DNA from 2 places in the Hahella sp. CR1 genome. Region 2 is predicted to be linked to the other one. Evidence: predicted binding sites of a transcription regulator. Region 2 holds the regulator's gene; the other holds the start of a gene.
What was found. The regulator PhoB, encoded in region 2, activates phosphate uptake and scavenging genes when phosphate is short. The targets are predictions, from matches to a motif close to TGTCATANNNNTGTCANA.

Region 1: the regulator PhoB is predicted to act here: its motif matches at 6,285-6,302, upstream of ONV78_RS06615 (PA1571 family protein).

The regions. Positions count from the first base shown of each region.
Region 1 is NZ_JAPELK010000002.1:238,640-248,517, forward strand. It holds gene ONV78_RS06580 (pyridoxal phosphate-dependent aminotransferase) at 1-706, shown strand, start outside; gene ONV78_RS06585 (hypothetical protein) at 778-1,245, shown strand; gene bla (class A beta-lactamase) at 1,341-2,240, opposite strand; gene ONV78_RS06595 (LysR family transcriptional regulator) at 2,455-3,363, shown strand; gene ONV78_RS06600 (hypothetical protein) at 3,468-3,983, shown strand; gene htpX (protease HtpX) at 4,233-5,114, shown strand; gene ONV78_RS06610 (flagellar brake protein) at 5,226-5,921, opposite strand; gene ONV78_RS06615 (PA1571 family protein) at 6,344-6,544, shown strand; gene pdxB (4-phosphoerythronate dehydrogenase PdxB) at 6,546-7,691, opposite strand; gene ONV78_RS06625 (DEAD/DEAH box helicase) at 7,722-8,903, opposite strand; gene ONV78_RS06630 (elongation factor P hydroxylase) at 9,138-9,680, opposite strand.
Region 2 is NZ_JAPELK010000005.1:252,837-262,714, forward strand. It holds gene ONV78_RS14345 (response regulator) at 1-741, shown strand, start outside; gene phoR (phosphate regulon sensor histidine kinase PhoR) at 748-2,076, opposite strand; gene phoB (phosphate regulon transcriptional regulator PhoB) at 2,133-2,825, opposite strand; gene ubiA (4-hydroxybenzoate octaprenyltransferase) at 2,965-3,867, opposite strand; gene ONV78_RS14365 (monovalent cation:proton antiporter family protein) at 3,917-5,890, opposite strand; gene ONV78_RS14370 (hypoxanthine-guanine phosphoribosyltransferase) at 5,952-6,509, opposite strand; gene rd (rubredoxin) at 6,745-6,912, shown strand; gene ONV78_RS14380 (FAD-dependent oxidoreductase) at 6,964-8,124, shown strand; gene rimK (30S ribosomal protein S6--L-glutamate ligase) at 8,142-9,053, opposite strand; gene ONV78_RS14390 (OmpA family protein) at 9,076-9,878, opposite strand, start outside.

The DNA of each region.
Region 1 (9,878 bases), on a different contig from region 2:
GGCGATCGTCATTATTAACCCCAACAACCCCACCGGCGCCGTCTATTCCCGGGAATTGTTGCAGCAAATCGTAGAGCTGGCGCGCCGCCACCGTCTGATCGTCCTCGCCGACGAGATTTACGACAAGATTCTCTATGACGAAGCGGAGCACACCTGTATCGCCTCATTGGCGGACGATCTGTTGTTCCTGACCTTCAACGGCCTGTCCAAAAACTATCGGGCGGCAGGCTATCGCGCCGGCTGGCTGATCGTCAGCGGCGCCAAATTGCGCGCCTATGACTACATTGAAGGCCTGACCATGCTCAGCTCCATGCGTCTGTGCTCCAACGTGCCGGCGCAACTTGGCATTCAAACCGCATTGGGCGGCTACCAGAGCATCAACGATCTGGTGGCCCCGGGCGGACGCCTGCTGGAGCAGCGCGACACCGCCTACAATCTGATTTCGCAGATCCCCGGCGTCAGTTGCGTCAAACCACGCGGAGCCATGTACCTCTTCCCTAAAATTGATCCCAAGGTACTGACCATCCACAATGACGAGAAGATGGTGCTGGATCTGCTGCGGCAGGAGCGCATCCTGATCGTTCAGGGCTCCGCCTTCAATCAGCCGGACACTCAGCATTTCCGGCTGGTGTTCCTGCCGAGGGTGGATGAACTGGAGGGCGCGGTTGGCCGCATCAGCCACTTCCTGCAAGGCTACGAACAATAATTCGTCGCCTTTGCGGCGGACGCGCTCCGGCAGGCGTCCGCCTTTATAGCGAACTAACCGAGAATTGAATCGTGCCAGAAATACACATAGAAGAGTTCTACAAGGACGCAGCCAAAGTCCTGATTCAGCTCTATAACTCTTTTCCCCGCAAAAGCGCCGTCTTTGTGGAGGATATTTCCGGTGCGGACACGCCGGATGAGTTCGGGCTGCACAGTGTGCGACATCAAGCCTGTTTCGCCGCCATGATCTGGCTGTCGGAAGAGGGGCTGATTCGCTTCGTGGACACTATCAGACAGGAAGCCATCGATCAGGCGGTGCTAACTCAACCGGCCTTTTTGAAACTCAACAGTCTGGCCGTCAATCAAGCCGTCTCGCCGACCCTGCAACGTTTTATCAGCGCTTTGGAAGAAAGCGGCGACGCCATGCCCAATACCGCCATGAGCAATATCCAGCTCATCAAGAAGGCGCTGCATAAAGCGACTTCCACGCAATTGGCGGAGCTCATGCAATGCATCCTGTTTGCGCCTGCGCAGCACTGATAAAACATACGCCCCACTCCGTTGAGCCAGACAGACGTATCAAGGGTAAGTCCGATTTACCCTTGTTTTGAATATTCGCTTTAGCGATTCCTACTTCAGGGCTGAAACGCCGCTCCCACTGCGCGACCCACATCGGCAATCGCCTTGTTGCGATCGTCAAAAGTCGCTTCCGTCTCTGTGATATACACGGTCACGATCAGAGGCTCGCGCCCCTGCGGCCAGATCACCGCCACGTCATTGGTAGAGCCGTAAGCGCCGCCGCCAGTACGGTCGCCAATGCGCCAGTCTTGCGGCAAGCCTGCGCGCAACTTGGCGTCGCCCGTTTCGTTCGCGAGAAACCAGGCAGTCAGTTGCTGACGGGATGCGGGCGACAGCGGAGAGTTCAAGAACAGCTTCCGCAATGTAGACGTCATTGCCGCAGGCGAGGTCGTATCCCGTGGGTCCCCCGGCGTCGCCTCGTTCAGTTCAGTTTCCCAGCGATCCAGACGGGTGATTTCATCCCCCAGACCACGCAGGTACTCGGTCAGCTTGGGCGGACCGCCGACCGCTTTCAGCACCAGATTGGCCGCCGTATTATCGCTTTTGGTCATGGCCGCCTGGCACAGCTCTCCCAGGGTCATTCCCTCTCCGCCGATACGGTCCTTGGTGACAGGAGAATAGGTAACAATATCCCGAGCTTGAATCTGGACGCGGCGCGCCAGATTTTCCTCGCCGGCGTCCACTTTCGCCAGCAACGCCGCGCAGGCCAGCACTTTAAAGGTACTACACAGGGGAAAACGTTCCTGTCCACGCTGCTCCCAGGTTCGGCCGGTCTGCGTATCCAGCACCATCACTCCCATGCGCGCGCCCAGCCGATCTTCCAGTTTTGCAAAAACCTTTTCCAACTGAACAGGCTTATCCGCCGCTGCGCTGACGCCGGAAAAAATCAATAGCCCGCCTACGCACGCCGATCCCAGTAACGCCGTCAAACGACGACGCGTCACCAAAAAACTCATAAGTATCTCCAAGATTACTCGCCATGTTGAATGAAGTGACTAAGCGTTGGCTTTATAAACGTCGAAAAAGGGTCCGGCCTGAAAAGCACAAATTATATTTATACCAAACCAGCAACAAAGCCCTTAACGCTTAGGGATGGATAGCTTATGATCCAGGAGAATTGATAACAAACGACCAATTTTTGCATTAGCCATAAATTTAATTTGGGTATCCATGGCCAGACCACACCTTCCTCTTAACGCCATCAGAGCTTTTGAAGCCGCCGCGCGACACCTGAGTTTCACCCAGGCCGCCATCGAACTTTGCGTCACTCAGGCCGCCGTCAGTCACCAGGTCAAGGTGCTGGAAGAGCGCCTCAACGTGAAGCTGTTCAAACGCCTGCCCCGCGGGCTCATGATCACGCCAGAGGGCGAGGCGCTGTTACCCACCGTCAATCAGGCGTTCGACCGCATGTCTGAGGCGTTGTCCCGGCTTGAGGGAAGGCAAGTTCGCGAAGTGCTGTCGTTGGGAGTGGTGGGCACTTTTGCGGTGGGATGGCTACTGCCGCGTCTGGCTGACTTTCAGCAGCAGCACCCCTTTGTGGAAGTACGTCTGTCAACCAATAACAATCGCGTGGATATCGCCGCGGAAGGCCTGGATTACGCCATCCGGTTCGGGGACGGAGCCTGGCATGGCGTCGACGCCGCACCGCTTTTCGAAGCGCCGTTAACGCCTTTATGCATCCCCGCCCTGGCGGAAACGTTGCGCACGCCGGAAGATTTGAGCGGACACACGCTGTTGCGATCCTATCGCGCCAACGAATGGAGCAACTGGTTCGCCGCCGCCGGCATGGCGCAACCGGCCAACTTGATAAAGGGCATTGTTTTCGACTCGTCTATCGCCATGATGGAAGCCGCATTGCAAGGTGTGGGCGTGGCTTTGGCGCCACCACTGATGTTCGCCCGCCATCTCGCCTCCGGGACCATTCAACAGCCGTTTTCCTGCTTTATTTCCGAAGGCGGATACTGGCTGACGCGACTGAAGTCCCGGTCGCCCACCCCAGCGATGGAGGCGTTTCGAGATTGGATGACGCAGTGGGTGGAAGCGGAGAAGCCGCCCCGTATGGAACAAGGCTCAGCTTGAGCCAATCGGTCTGGCCATAAATATCGCCACTCGCGCCAGCCCCGCATCGCGACCGTTGGTTTCCCCTACCCCAGCCCGCAAAAACCTTCTCCCAAAGCGCCTTAGTGAATTCTCGCCCTGAATTACTTGGTTGTGCGGCATTAGTTTTTATCAAAAACGCATTTAAAAAACACTTGTTACACTGGGTCAAAAAAGGTGGAATTATTAATCAGGCAGACAAGAAGCGTCCTTCTAGTTACCTGCAACGACAGCCCCCCTTACTTTCATATTCGAGACATCAAATGGATACTGAAGAGATATGGCTTATTCATCATAAGGCGTCATTAAGCCCTAACACCCCCATGAACATGGATGGCTCGACCTATGCGGCAGGCATCATTGCTGCGCCTGGCAAAGATCTGCAAGACGCCCTGGTGAGATTTCACGAATATCTGAAAAGCAATCATATGGAGTTACTGGACCTTTGGAAATGCATTAAGCACAACGCAAATGACTATGGCCTAGCTAACGAAGACCCCAACGAAATAGAGCGCGCCATTCATAAAGCACAAGAGCAAGGCAAAGCATTTTATGCCTGCGGACTATCTTCAGAAGTACTGGCAGCGCAAGGGATCAAGTAACTTACTTAGTCCCATGAGCGCAACAAAAAACAGATGAATGATACCGAGCATAAAATATATACGCATCATGTTAGTGGGAACCTGATGAAAAACGCCTCTCACTAACACTCAGCCAAGTTTAGAGTTTCACCTTTTAAAAGCCTGTTCTGCGCCCTGATCGGTTAATAATCTTTAATCCCTGATTTATTGATTTTCCCCCACCCGAAACATATTTTCCCAGTAGGCTTATCCCTTTAGTTTGAGGCGACTATGTTCAGGATTCTACTGTTTCTGGCAACCAACATTGCTGTAGTGCTTGTAGCGAGCGTGACGTTGCGGCTTTTGGGGGTTGAACCCTATCTGCAGGGCAGCGGACTGAATCTCACCTCGCTCCTTATCTTCTGCGCCGTATTCGGCATGAGCGGCGCGATGATCTCGCTCTTCCTGTCCAAGTGGATGGCGAAAATGTCCACTCGCACCCAGATAATCGGGCAACCCCGTGATGCGACAGAGCGCTGGTTGCTGGACACCGTAAAAGAGCTTTCCAGCGAAGCAGGAATTAGTATGCCGGAAGTCGGCATCTTTCCCGCACACCAGTCAAACGCCTTCGCGACCGGCTGGAACAAAAATGACGCCCTGGTGGCGGTGAGCGAGGGGCTGCTGCGACGCTTCACCAAAGACGAAATTCGCGCAGTGCTGGCTCATGAGATCGGGCATGTCGCCAACGGCGATATGGTGACTCTGGCGCTGATACAGGGCGTTATTAACACCTTTGTGATGTTCTTCGCCCGCATTATCGGCAATATTGTGGATAAGGCTGTCTTCAAAAATGAAAACGGTCACGGCATCGGCTTTTTCATCACCACCATCTTCGCCGAGATTATATTGGGTATTCTCGCGTCGATAATCGTCATGTGGTTTTCCCGTAAACGTGAATTCCGCGCTGACGCCATGGGCGCCAAACTGGCTGGTTCCGGCGCGATGATTGCGGCGCTGCAACGTCTGCAAGCCGAAACCCAGATGCCAAATGAAATGCCAGACACACTGACCGCTTTTGGCATAACCGAGGGAGTTAAACAGGGACTCAAAGCGCTGTTTTCCAGCCACCCTCCTCTGGATGAGCGTATCGCCGCGCTTGCCGCCAATCGCTAAGAGCCAGAGAAAGGCTTAACCTGCCTAGTCCTGAAATAGGTTGGCGCTTATTTCGTCTCAAAAAGCCCGGAGACTGAGCCGGGCTTTCTCATTTCTGACGATTGCCGTTGATTACTTGGACAATTGCAGCTCGTGCACAAAGCCGCTGATGACGATCTTCGCCGCATCAGACAAGCCAGTGAACTGCACGCCATATAAGTATCTGAAAGGCGCATCATCCTGCTCCAGAATAGTGCGATTGCGGATGATGCCATTGACGTTAAACGTCTTGGTGATATCCGCCACCGTCAAAGTAAAACGCAGAATCACCTCTTCTCCAGCGTCCCCCAGTTTGACGATGGACTTCACCCCGGCGCCGGTCTTGCTGACATCGATAATCACCGCTTCTTTTGGCCAGTCGCCCAACCCGGTATCGAAGTCGCTGTTGACCTGAGTGGGGATTTCCACTTTGAGCCGTTCGGCGTTGCGCACTTGCAGCGCCAGCAGCTCCTTGGGATATTCCAGATGAATATGAGCGAAAGGCTGTAACGCCATGTGCTTAATCTGACTGGTGAAGGCGCACACTTTGTTCTTCGCCACAGAGCGCACGGTAAACGGCCGATCCTTTTTCAAAATCAGCTGTTTGCCGTCAACCACAGGCGTGGTGACCATCACGCTCTGCCCGGGTACAAACCCGATCAGGCGCACATGATAGCGCGCACTCTGGTCCATGCTCTCCAGATGCAAAGGATCGCCAACTTGCAGTCCCAGCTTTTCGAATGGTATTTCCACATCCTTGGGAGAATACACCGCTGCTTTATCACCCACTCAGCCATTTCTCCAAGACTAGTATCCAGCGACGTCTACATTGTAACGCCTTTGTTCATGCCGGAATGGATTGATCGCCTCTTTCCGTGACGATAATTTCGACAGTTTAGTATCGACCGCCTGTCGCTGCTTGTGAGCCCGAATGATCATTTTTTTGCAATGATTCACAAATAAGCGCCAATTCAGGTTGGTTTGCCTTTCAATATATTATCGTCCACTTTTCGAGCTTTTTCGCATTTTCTGTCGATAATGCCTTGGGAGAGCCTTCCTGAGCCTGATAGCTCAAGCTGACGCCATGGGCTAATTTTAGAGATAAGGACGTCTGCCGAGAGTAAAAAACTCTGAAAACAGATGCCCATCTCGTGTCACAGGATCGTCATGAGACAAGTTTAGGCTGGTGCAAACTCTGGAGGTCCGGGCAAATGCAAGCGAACAACTGGCGTAAATCGGCAAGCGAGACTGGCGACGAAGAACGCATGAACGGCGCCGCCATCATTACGGAAAACGGTGAAGAGATCCCCATCACTGAGGCCATGATTCAGCAGGCGTTGAAAGCGATGGAAGATAATTGGAATCCGTGGAGCCGCCAGCACATGAATATGCGCCAGCGGCAGAAAGGCTGAGTTACTTTGAGCTGAGATTAAACCCAACCGCGCTCAGGGTGGCGAGAAGATCTGCTTTGCCGCCCTTGAGTTCAATCTTGATGCGATCAAACCCTCTGCGCACGCGATACTCTCTGCGTAAACGATCAAACTCTTGAGCCCGCATGGGCGCATCCAGGCGCAAGGTGCGCTTTAGCTGGCTATCGTCATGACGCACGTCATAGCTTGCTCTGATCGCAGTGTGCAACGCCCAGTCTGGATCTACTCCAGAGGAAAACGCCATTCTACGCAGCGGCGGCTCAGGTAAAAACTGCCCAAGTTTGTGTCTCACCGGCAATCCGAGATAGCGACTCAGATGTTGGTAAATGATCTCCGTTCCCGCCGTGCGGCCATCCAGCGTGTAGCCTGCAATATGCGGCGTAGCGAAGTGACAAAGCATCGCCAGCTCCACATCAATGGCGGGCTCGTTGTTCCAGACGTCAAGCGCGACGGTCAGGCCATCGCCCCTTTGTAGTCGGCCCTTGAGCGCGGCTTCGTCAATCACTTCGCCGCGACAGGTGTTGATCAGAATCTGGTCCGAACGCAGGTTCTCGATCATCGCCGCGTTCAGCAAACCCTGAGTTGGGTAGGGACCGGAATCCGTCAGTGGCGTGTGCAAGGTGATGATGTCGCACTGCAACACCTCTTCCAGAGAAAACAGATTCTGCTCTCCAGCGGCCTCTCTGGGAGGGTCATTGGATTTCACCTCAAGCCCCAACAAGGTCAGCGCACGCTCAAGTCGCCCGCCGATTTCACCTCGCCCAATAATGCCCACGGTCTTGTCTTCCAGCTCGAAGCCCAACTGCTCGCTCAGTACGGACAGACAGCTCACCACATACTCGACCACTGCGCTGGCGTTACAACCCGGCGCATTACTGAACCCCACTCCCCGTGAAGTGAGGTAGTCCATGTCGACATGATTGCAACCAATGGTGGCGGAACCGACAAACTTCACGCCGGTATTTTCCAGCAGTCGCTCGTCCACCTTGGTCACGGAACGCACCAGCAGCACATCCGCGTCACGCAGGTGCTCGTTGCTGATTTCTCGCCCCGGAAGCGTATGAACTTCTCCCATTGATCCGAAAAACGGCTGCAGTAGCGGAATATTCTCATCTGCAACTATTTTCATCTTCCCTTTCCTCTTGGTCGGTATGCTCGGCTACTGCAGTAAATCATCATCCGGGTGAATCAGAGCCAGCTCATGACCCAGGTATTTCTCCAGTTCCGGAATCAGGAAGGAATCGTCCTCACAGGCGAAGCTGATGGAGACGCCCGTCGCGCCTGCGCGCCCGGTGCGTCCGATACGGTGTACGTAATCTTCCGGGTCGTCGGGAAGATTGTAATTGACCACGTGAGTCACTCCATCGATATGCAGGCCACGGCCCGCGACATCAGTGGCGACCAACACGCGGAAGTCGCCTTTACGGAAGCGCTCCAGCGTCTTCAAGCGTTTTTGCTGGGGCAATTCGCCGGAGATAAGCTCATTTTTGATGGAATGGCGATTCAAAGCTTCCGACAGGCTTCGTGTTTCATCGCGGCGGTTACAGAATACGATCACACGACGGGTTTCGCTGTCTTTCAACAGGTTCACCAACAGCTTGCGCTTGGCGCTGCTTTCCACCATGTAAACGCGCTGATCCACGGTTTTCGCGGGAAGATGGTCCACCGCCAGCATGACTTCCACCGGCTCTTCGGTCCAGCGCCGCGCCAGATTCTTGATGTCTTCGCTAAAGGTCGCACTGAACAGCAGGGTTTGCCGCTCTCTCGGCGTCGCCCGGACAATACGTTTGACGTCAGGGATAAAGCCCATGTCCAGCATGCGATCCGCCTCGTCCAGCACCAGCACTTCCACCTGATCCAGGTATATATCAGCGCTGGTGAGATGGTCCAGCAAACGTCCCGGCGTGGCGATCAGCAAATCCACCGCTTCATCCCGCAGCTTTCTGCGCTGGCGATCCAGCTGGGTGCCGCCGATGACGGAGATAATATTCAATTTCAGGTGCTTGGCGAGCGCGCAGGCGTCTTTCTCGATCTGTAACGCCAGTTCCCGGGTCGGCGCTACCACCAGGGCTCTCGGCTCACTGGAGAAGCGCTCTTCCGCTGGGATCGGATTGGAAACCAGTCGCTGCAGAATGGTGATCAGAAACGCGGCGGTCTTGCCGGTGCCTGTCTGCGCCTGACCGATCAGGTCCACGCCCTGCAGCGTGTGCGGCAGCGTCTGCCCCTGTATCGGAGTGCAGCGCTCAAAATTCAGATCGCGAATAGCCTGCTCAAGTTTTGGATGTAAATTCAGAGAAGAAAAGAGGACGGCGTTATCCGTCGTTTGATCACTAACTGTCATGATTTTTGAAGATATTCCCGGCAAACCGACGTAGTCCAAACCACATACTTTATGCGATGGGCGACTGGACCTGCAATGTTTGCAATAAGTTGTTTAAAACAAGCCCGCCAACGCCTCATTCGCCAACCGCCCGTTCTTCGCGCGAGGGCCGGTGAATGGGATATTGAGAAGCTTATCCGCGGACGCTCCATCGCGCACCGCTTATTTGGGTTATTCCGGGATCTCCGCAAACATTCATAGCTTATCCAGTGCAAACAGAGACAGTCCGAAATTTTCCCGCCCTAAGTATGTGTCCAAAAAACAGTCCAGAAGTTGCTGGGCGCGCGGCGGCAACCCTTCTTGCAGATAGCGTCGCGCCTGTTCATGAACGGCGGCCTTGAAGGCCTCTTCCCCGGCGGCGCCTTGACCGTCGAGATTATCGAAACTGATAAAAAACTTTATGCCGCAGGCTTCCGCCAGAATCCACTCTAACGCCTGCGGCTTGACTTCAACCCGCTCAAACTCCGCTTGACGTTGGGCGCTGCGGCCATCGGGCTCGTACCAGTACCCATAGTCAGTCAGCTTGCGACGCGCTTCGCCCGCGATGCACCAGTGAGAAATCTCATGCAAAGCGCTGTTCACAAAGCCATGAGCAAAGTGGATTTCATTGCAACCGCCCGTGGCGGAAGCGGGTAAGTAAATAGGCTCGCCTTCTCCCCGCACCAGCACTGTATTCAATGTTTCCCGGAACAAGCCGTCGAATAAAAGCTGTAAGTCATGCGCCGTAGCGGCCGGCATGGAGAAGTCTAATCTGGAATAACTCGACAACGCGTAAAAAACCCCGATGCGTGACAGCTCCGTGTCGCTACAATCAAGCCGGGCGGCATGCCCGTCTTATGGACGCCCCATCGCCCGTGCGAAGCACTTAGAGTATAGGCGTTGCGGCACGTTCAGGCGGATCTTAAAAATAGTTTAACTTAACCGCAGAAAGTCGCG
Region 2 (9,878 bases):
ACGCACTATGATCTCATCCTGTGCGACTGGGAAATGCCGGAAATGTCAGGACTTGAGTTGCTGCAGTGGGCGCGCGGACAAGACGCCTACAAGAAAACGCCCTTCGTTATGGTGACCAGCCGAGGGGATCGTGGCCATGTGGTGGAAGCGGTGCAGAGCGGCGTTTCCGATTATCTGGGCAAACCCTTTAGTCCTGAAATGCTGGCGCAGAAAGTGAACAAGCAATTGGCCGCCAAACTTAAACGCGCTGCTGGTGAAAAGTCCTCTTCGGCCCGTCCGGGCTCTGATTCCGCTTCCGTATTGATGCAGGCGTCTGACAGCGCCAAGCAGGCCTCGGCTCCAGCCGCGACGCCAGGCCCGTTTGCTGACAGTGCGGCCCTGTTGACTGGCGGCGCCACTGCGCCCAAAAAATCAGCGCCGGACCCAACCTCTGGCAAGAAAGCGCTGGCGCAGATTCGCTTTGCTGAGTTCAACCTGCCCTGTGTGATCAAGGCTATTACTTTGACTGAAGTGAAAGTGATCGCCAAACGGGGGCAGAAGTTTCCGATGATTCTTGATCCCGCCGTGGTGGATATAGAAGTCGACGATGGCGAAACTCTGGAGCGGATCAACGGCTACGTACACATGCTGCAGGCGGTTGAGAAGCGGGTGGACACGGACTTTATCAGCATCGTTATTCGGTTTGTGGATGAGGACCCGGATAAGATGGCGTCGCTGTCCAAGTTTATCGCCAAATTCTAACCCTGTTTAATCGCTGACATCCTCAGCTTCCGCCAACGCTTCCGCAGAAGCCATGCGGCTGCGCGGGAAGTGGCAGGTGAAGGTGCTGCCCTCGCCGATGTGGCTGGTGATTTCCAGCTCGCCATCATGGTTGATCAGGACATGCTTGACGATCGCCAGTCCCAACCCTGTGCCGCCAGTGTCCGCGGCGCGTGAAGGGTCAGCCCGGTAAAAACGTTCCGTCAGTCTGGGAATGTGCAGGGGATCGATGCCGATGCCGCTGTCCCTTACGGCGAAATGCACGCCTTTCTTGTCCTCGAACCAGCGCACCCGAATCTCGCCATTGGGAGGCGTGTATTTCACTGCGTTCATAACAATATTGGAAAAAGCGCTGTGTAATTGAGTTTCGTTACCGGTAAGCCCGGCGCCGCTTTCCAGGTTCAGCTCGATGCGGTGGCCTTTTTCCTGGCTCAGGGCGCGGGCGTCATCGCAGATAGCGCGCAGCATGCTGTCCACATCCACCAACGTGGCTTTGAAGTTGGAGCCGTCATTCTCTATGCGGGAAAGCAGCAGTAGATCATTGACCAGGGCTTCCATGCGCTGCGCTTGTTGCTGCATCTGATTCAAGGCGCGATTCCAGCGCGGCGGCAGCTCATCCGCGTTGTCGATGAGGGTCTCCAGATAGCCGGATATGACCGTCAATGGCGTGCGCAGCTCATGGGATACGTTAGAAACGAAGTCCCGTCGCATCTCTTCCAGACGATATAGCCGCGTCACGTCCTGCACCAGTAGCAGGCGGTCGTCTTCTCCGAACAGCGTGATATGAAACTGTAACTTCAAGTTGGGATTATTGGGGGCGTTGAGGATCAACGGTTCTTGGTATTTCTTGGAGGTGAAGTAGCGCTTGAAAATAGGCGTGCGGATCAGGTTGTAAATCAACTGGCCCCGGTCGGTCGGGTATTTGAAGCCCAGCAGCTTCTCTGCGGATTGGTTCCACCAGTCCATGGCGCCTTCGCTATTGGTCATGACGACGGCGTCTTTAAGGGCGTTGGTGGACTCCTGGATGCGGTCGATCATGGCTTGCAGTCGATCGCGGGAGCGATAGTGCTGAACCTGGAGACGATGAATGCCGTCGAACAGATCTCCCCATAGGCCGCGGCTCTCGGGAGGGTCTTCCATTTTTGCTTGATACAGCCAGCGATGCATGCGAAACGCCTGGGTGAGCGTCCATCCCAGATAGGCGGTGAGGCCGAACACCAGCGCCCAAGCTACTGAACCGATAATAAGGCCGGCAACGATACAGCCCAGCAAACTGTAAACCAGTAGCCGTACATAATGACGCCAGTGATTGCGCATGCGTTTTATGAATACTTCTTTTGGAATTATTTATTTTTTAAGACGGGTCGCGGCGCTTATGGCGCTCGGGTCGAAAAGCGATAGCCCGTCCCACGCACGGTTTGAACCAGATGATGATGACTGGGCTCCAGCGCTTTGCGTAAACGTCGAATATGCACGTCAACCGTGCGTTCTTCCACGTAGACGTTGCCGCCCCATACCTGATCCAAAAGCTGCCCGCGAGTATACACCCGTTCTTGATGCGTCATAAAGAACTGCAGGAGCTTGTATTCCGTGGGGCCCATGTTGAGCGCATCGCCCTTGGCGGTGACGCGGTGGCACACTGGATCGAGGCGCAGTCCTTCGACTTCAATGGGGGTTTCCATGCCTTGTACGGCGGTACGGCGCAGCACCGCTTTCAGGCGCGCGACCAGTTCTCTGGGAGAGAATGGTTTGGTGATGTAATCGTCTGCGCCCACTTCCAAGCCCTGGACTTTGTTGTCCTCTTCGGTTTTGGCGGTGAGCATGATAAGAGGGATTTCCGAGGTGTTTTGATCGCGCTTCAGTCTGCGTGCGAATTCAATGCCGCTGACGCCGGGAAGCATCCAGTCCAGCAGTATGAGATCAGGCTTCTGATCAATGATCAACGCATGCGCTTCCCGCGCGTCCCCTGCCTCCAGGTAGTCATAGTCAGCCATTTCCAGAGCGACTGCGATCATTTCCCGGATGGCGGGCTCATCGTCCACAATGAGAACTTGTTTGCTTGCCATGCAAAACACCTTTTTGAATACTCGATTGCCGAATTATTACAACGGCGTTTTGTTACAAGTATATGACAGGCGCTTAATTAATGTGATGGAAATGAGCCCGGCTGTTTGCAGTCGGGCTGTAAGCGAGGCGGGACGGGCTTTAGGGCCGGAAAATAAACTCCAGAACCAAACCGAGAAACACGGCTGCGCCGACCCAGTGATTGTTAAGGAACGCCTTGAAACAGTTCTGGGAAACGCGGGCGCGAATCAGGTGCTGCTGATACACAAACAGCACGGCGGCGACGATCAAGGACATTTGGAAGTAAACGCCCAGCTCGTATTGCGCGCCAACCATGAACAGGATGCCCAGCGTCAATACCTGCAGGCCCGCCACGGCGGCGCGATCAGCCTCGCCAAATAGAATGGCGGTGGATTTGACCCCGATCTTAAGGTCGTCCTCCCGGTCCGCCATGCCGTACATGGTGTCATAAGCGACGGTCCATACCACCGTTGCGGTATACAGCAGCCATGCCTGCTGGGGAACGGCGCCCAATTCTGCAGCGAAAGCCATGGGGATGCCCCAGGCGAAGGCGGCGCCCAGTACGACTTGGGGCAGGTAAGTATGGCGCTTCATGAAGGGGTAGGTTGAAGCCAGCGCCAGCGCTCCAGCGGAGAGATAAATTGTCAGCGCGTTGGTGAACAACACCAGTATGAAAGAAACCCCAACCAGAACGCCGAACAGGGTGAGCGCCTCTTTTTCCGTCACTCGATTCTGCGCAAATGGACGACCTTTGGTGCGCTCCACGTGCATGTCTATGCGGCGGTCGGCGTAGTCGTTGATAACGCAGCCTGCCGAGCGCATCAGCAGCACGCCGAAGACGAATATGAACAGGTTCTTGATGGAGGGGAAGCCTTCTGAAGCCAGCCATAGTGCCCACAGTGTCGGCCAGAGCAACAGATAGGCTCCGATAGGGCGGTTCAGTCGCGTGAGGTCGATATATACCGGCAATTTCGCCTTGAATTGTTCCGCCAGGGATGGAAGTGGGCGCCCTTGGGATTTCATAGCCAAACAGAATCCTGATTTAGTGTGTGGTTTGCAACTGCGTTCAAGCTTAGCCGCCCAGCAACTTGTTTTCCGCCTGTTCAACCTGGTCCGCCGATCCATGCAGGATCAACGTATCGCCAGGCTGCAGAATGAAATCACCGGCAGGGTCGAAGAATTCCTCATCACCGCGTCGAATACTGTCGACATTACAGGCGGCCAGTTTCATCTGCGCCAGAGAGCGATGACAGCTGTAAGCGCCATCCGGCAGCGTCAGCGCATGCAGTTTTTCCAGCGGCGTGCCGTCAGCGCCGACCAACTGGGAATTAATACCTGGGTAATAACCGTGCAGCATTTTGTAGCGGCTACGGCGCACTTCCTCGATTTGACGATGGATCTTCCTGGCCGGCGCGCCCATAAGAGTAAGCACTTGAGTCACCAACATCAAGCTGGCCTCCAGCGTCTCCGGTACGATTTCCGTCGCTCCCGCTTCCTGTAGCAACGACATTTTTGAGTCATCCGCCGTGCGCACCAGGATAGGCACATTGGAGCCAGTGGAGCGGACCTTGCGTATGACCGCCAGACTCTTGTCCACATCCGCGTAGGTGATGATCAGCAGACGAGAGCGTTCCAGGCCCAGCGCCTTGAGAATATCCAACCGCTCGGAGTCGCCATAGTGCACGGGTTCGCCTGCGGCTGCGGCTTCTTTTACCCGCACAGGGTCCTTGTCTACGGCGGTCATGGGCATGCTGCTGCGACGCATGAAGCGGGCGACGGTCTGTCCGACCCGGCCGAAACCGCAGACAATGGCATGGCCTTCCAGTTCGGAACAGGCGTCGGTTAAGGCTTCCATGCGAGTCTGGGCGACGCTCTGGCCTTTGTCGGAAGGGAAGCGGGCGCTGAGATAGCGCGCCAGATTCATCAGCCAGGGCGTCAATGTGATACTGAGAATGACGGTGGTGATCACCACTGCGCCAGCTTGTTTGGATATCAGCTGGAACTTCTCGCCCAATGCGAAGAGCGCGAAACCGAATTCGCCACCCTGGGCCAGATAGAGGCCGGTCTTCAGCGCCACGGCCCTGTCTTTCTGGTGACGATAGGCGAGGGCGCCGATCAGCGTCGCCTTGGCCAGCAGGAGCATTGCAGTGATGAGGATAATCCACGGCCAGTTGGCGAGCACTTCCTGGAAGTCCACGATCATGCCTACGCTGATAAAAAACAGGCCCAGCAGAAGGTCGCGGAAAGGGCGAATATCCGCCTCAATCTGATGTTTATAGTGGGTCTCCGACAGCATCATGCCGGCGATAAACGCGCCCAGCGCCATGGATAGCCCGAAGCTGTGGGTCAAGGCCGCCGCCAGCAGAGACACCATCAGTACGGTCAGAACGAAGAGTTCTTCCGAGTGGGACTTGGCGACTTCCGTGAAAATAAACGGCAGCAGGTATTTTCCAATCGCCAGCATCAACGCGAATAGCAGAGCGCCTTTGCCCAGGGTGATGGCCAGGGCCGCCGCCAGAGAACTATCTGAGCCGCCCGCCAAAAACGGGATCAGAATCAAAAAGATAACCGCCGCCAGGTCCTGAAACAGCAGCACCCCCATCGACATCACGCCGTGCGGCTGGCCCAGCTCGTTGCGCTGCACCAGTTCTTTACTGACCACCGCGGTGGAGGACAGCGCCAGGGCCCCGGCGATGATAATGGCCTCTTCCGTACTGGCTTTGAACAGCCGGGCGATACCGAAGATTACCAGACTGCTCACCGCCACCTGCCAACCGCCCAGGTTGAACACCACCTTGCGTAAAGCAATCATCTTGGCCAGAGAGAACTCCAGTCCCAGGGAGAACAGCAGAAACACCACGCCGAACTCCGCCAGCACCTGGATCGTTTCTACGTCATCCACCCACCCCAAAGCGGTAGGGCCAACGCCGAGGCCCACCGCGAGGTAAGCCAGGACAGAGGGAATGTTCATGCGCCGGAACAGCGACGATACAACGACCGCCGCGGTTATCAGCACCAAAAACTGACTCAGATTAGCTTCATGCATAAGAGGTAAGGAACCAACATCGCCTGTTAGTGAATTGGTTTAGCGCCCGGGCGGGCTTGGCTTAAAGGCCTTTTACGGCGTAGATGCCGGGTGCGTTGCGCCAGTAGCCTTTGTAGTCCATGCCATAACCGAATATGTAGCGGTCAGCGACTTCCAGGCCAGTGAAATCGCACTTCTGGCCGGGGTAGACCTTGCGTTCATGCTGTTTGTCCACCAGCACGGCGGTGTAGACTTTTTCCGGCTTCTTGTCTTGGCAATAATCGCAGATGGCATGCAGGGTGGCGCCTTCATCGAGGATATCGTCAAGGATGATGACCGTGCGTCCTTCCAGGTTTTCCGCCGGCTCCACTTTCCATTTCAGACCGCCGCCGCTGGTCTGGTTGTTGTAGCGGGTGGCGTGAATATAACTGACTTCCAGCGGAAAGCGCAGCTTGGGAAGCAGCTTGCCTGCGAACACGACGCCGCCGGTCATCACGCAATACACCAAAGGGTTGCTGTCTTTCAGCTGCGCCGTGATTTCCTGCGCCAGACGTTCGATCGCCTGGTCTACCTGTGTTTCGTCGAATAGGCAGTCTGCTTCCTGAAATACCTGCTGCATGTTTTCCATATTATGGGACATTGGAATTACCTGAGAGTTACCGTTGTGATGATGAATGTTCTAAGAATTTATAAAAGTTACCGGCTTTGTTGGCGACGCCGGCGCCTCAACAAAGCCTAGTATAACGATTTAGCCCCGGAATGACTTGATCAATGCCGGCCGGAACCTTATAAATGCACTCACTGTGAATCAGGCGTTTTACCATAAATAAGAAGCTCTTTGCGGCTTTTTTGACAAATTTGAATAGGATACTGTGATGCGTAAATGGCAATGTGTGGTGTGCGGATACATTTATGATGAGGCGGAAGGCTGGCCCGAAGACGGTATCGCTCCCGGAACCCGCTGGGAAGATGTGCCGGAAGACTGGATTTGCCCAGACTGCGGCGTCGGCAAAGAAGACTTTGAAATGATTCAAATCGGTTAATTCGCTCTCCAAGCCGCTCAATTCTCTACTTGAAACCTAAAAGGATACGTCATGCCGGATACTGCGCCCATCGTCATTATCGGAACCGGTCTCGCTGGCTATACGCTGGCCCGTGAGTTCCGCAAACTCAATAAAGACGCGCCAGTGCTGATGCTGACGGCGGACGACGGCCATTCATACTCCAAGCCGATGCTCTCCACTGGCTTCGCTAAAGCCAAAACCGCGGATCAACTGTCCATGGCGGACCCCGGCAAGATGGCGGAGCAATTGAATATCGAAGTGCGCACCTTCGCCACGGTGACGGCGCTGGGCCCGGAAGGCCATCGTTTGTACATCGGGGATGAGGTGGTGGAGTACAGCAAACTGGTGCTGGCCTGGGGCGCGGATCTGATTCATCTGAATATACCCGGCTCCGGCGCAGGTAAGGTTTTCGCAGTGAATGACTTGATGGATTACCGTCGCATTCGCGAAGCCTTGCAAGAGAAAAAGAGAGTGGCGATTCTCGGCGCCGGCTTGATTGGCTGTGAGTTCGCCAACGACCTGTTGCAAGGCGGTTACGAGGTGGAGCTGATTGCGCCCTCTGATACGGCGCTACCGGGCATGCTGCCGAAGGCCGCTGGCGATGCGGTAGTGAAAGGCTTGCAGAGCCAGGGCGCGGTATTCCATTTGGGACAAGTGGCGACAGCGGTGGAGGATACTGGCGACGGCGTGGCGCTGACATTGGATAACGGCGTCAAGGTGCAGGCGGATATCGTGCTGTCAGCCGTCGGACTGCGACCGCGTACGTCTCTCGCCAAACATGCTGGCGTTCAGGTTAACCGAGGCATTGTCGTGGACCGGGAAATGCGCACCAGCGCGCCGGATGTCTATGCATTGGGCGATTGCGCGGAAGTAGACGGGCATGTGCTGCTGTATGTCCTGCCGCTGATGGCATGCGCTAAAGCCCTGGCGAAGAGTTTGGCGGGTGAGCCGACCAAGGTCAGTTACGGGGTGATGCCGGTAGTGGTGAAAACGCCGGCTTGTCCGGTAGTGGTGGCTCCGCCGCCGGTTGGCGCGGAAGGCGACTGGCAAGTGGAGCAGTCCGGAGAGTGTGACGTCAAAGCCCTGTTCGTCAACGCCAAGGGCGCATTGGAAGGGTTTGCGTTAACCGGTGCGCATGTGATGGAAAAGCAGAAACTGGCTCAGCAATTGGACCCCATTCATAACGACTGAACGGGGCCCTTGTTATCTCAGCCCTGACCCTTGGTGCGGGTGCTGGATTTATTCTCCTGAATCTTCTTCTCGATAAAGGCGTAAATCAAACCGGCGATATCCTTGCCGGTTGCGTTCTCAATGCCTTCCAGGCCTGGTGAGGAGTTAACCTCCATGACCAATGGGCCGTGGTTGGAGCGCAACAAGTCGACGCCAGCGACGTTCAAGCCCATGACGCGGGCGGCTCTTACCGCGGTGGAGCGCTCCTCGGGAGTAATCTTGATCACCGACGCCTGACCGCCCCGGTGCAGGTTGGAGCGGAATTCGCCCGGCTGAGCCTGCCTCTTCATGGCGGCGACCACTTTATCGCCGACGACGAAGCAACGGATATCGGCGCCGCCAGCTTCCTTGATGAACTCCTGCACCAGAATGTTGGCTTTCAGGCCCATAAAGGCTTCGATAACGCTTTCCGCGGCCTTGCGGGTTTCCGCCAGCACCACGCCAATGCCTTGTGTGCCTTCCAGCAACTTGATGACCAGCGGCGCGCCGCCGACCATGGATATCAGGTCGCGAATGTCGTCAGGGGAGTGGGCGAATCCGGTGACCGGCATGCCCACGCCTTTGCGTGAGAGCAACTGCAATGAGCGCAATTTGTCGCGGGCGCGTGAGATGGCCACGGACTCATTCAACGGAAATACTCCCATCATTTCGAACTGGCGCAATACCGCCGTGCCGTAGAAAGTGATGGATGCGCCGATCCGGGGAATGATGGCGTCAAACCCTTCCAGCACCTGACCCTGGTAATGGATGGTGGGTTTGTGGGTCGCCATGTTCATGTAACAACGCAGTGTGTCGATTACATGCACCTCATGCCCCCTTTTTTCACCTGCCTCCTTCAAACGGGAGGTGGAATAAAGAGAAGGATTGCGCGACAAAATGGCTATTTTCATAAGTTACCAAGGAAATATTGAACTAAGGTAGATTGGCGTCGTTGATAATCAGCACTTCAACTCTGCGATTAGCCGCGCGCCCTTCTTTGGTGTCATTGTTCGCCACCGGACGGGAGGCTCCGAAGCCTTCTGCTTCTATCCGGCTGGAATCTATGCTGCCCACATTGGCGAGGAAACTGGCGACGTTGCTGGCGCGCTTCTCAGAAAGAGACTGGTTCAGGGCCCGGTCGCCGCGGTTGTCAGTATGACCGGAAATGCGAATTTTGCAATTGGGGAAGGCTTCAATTGCGTCGATGATCTTGTTCAGCAGGGTGACGTTGTCACGTTGCACTTCACTGGAGCCGGAGGCGAACTTGAAGCCGTGGGCGCGGATCAGCACATTGGCGTTCTGCCGGTAAACATCGGCTTCCGTCAGGGTAAACAGTTCCTGCACGAACTCAAAGCGGCGTTGGATTTCCTCGCTGGCGCGTTTGGCCGCGTCAGTCTCCAACTGGACCGCCAGCAGCTTCTGATCCATTTCCTGCTTCATTGTCTCCAGGCTGGCTGCGCTTTGGACCTCGCGAACTTCCGCTTCAGCCAAAGCATGACGCAGGGTCAGCTTTTCTTGCTGTAGACGGTTCAGGGCTTCGTTGATGGATTCTTTGACCTGCGCAGGCCCTTTCTCGAAAGGAATCTCGGGAACGACAGGCTGCACGGCCTCGGCCAGTCTGGCCTCATGCCAGAGTAAAATATCTTCCAGACTGGCGTCTTTGGCGTCGAAGTCTGCGGCCTGGGCGGCGATGGCGCGGGCGTGTTGCACCTGGGTCAGGGCGCTGTTGGCGTGAC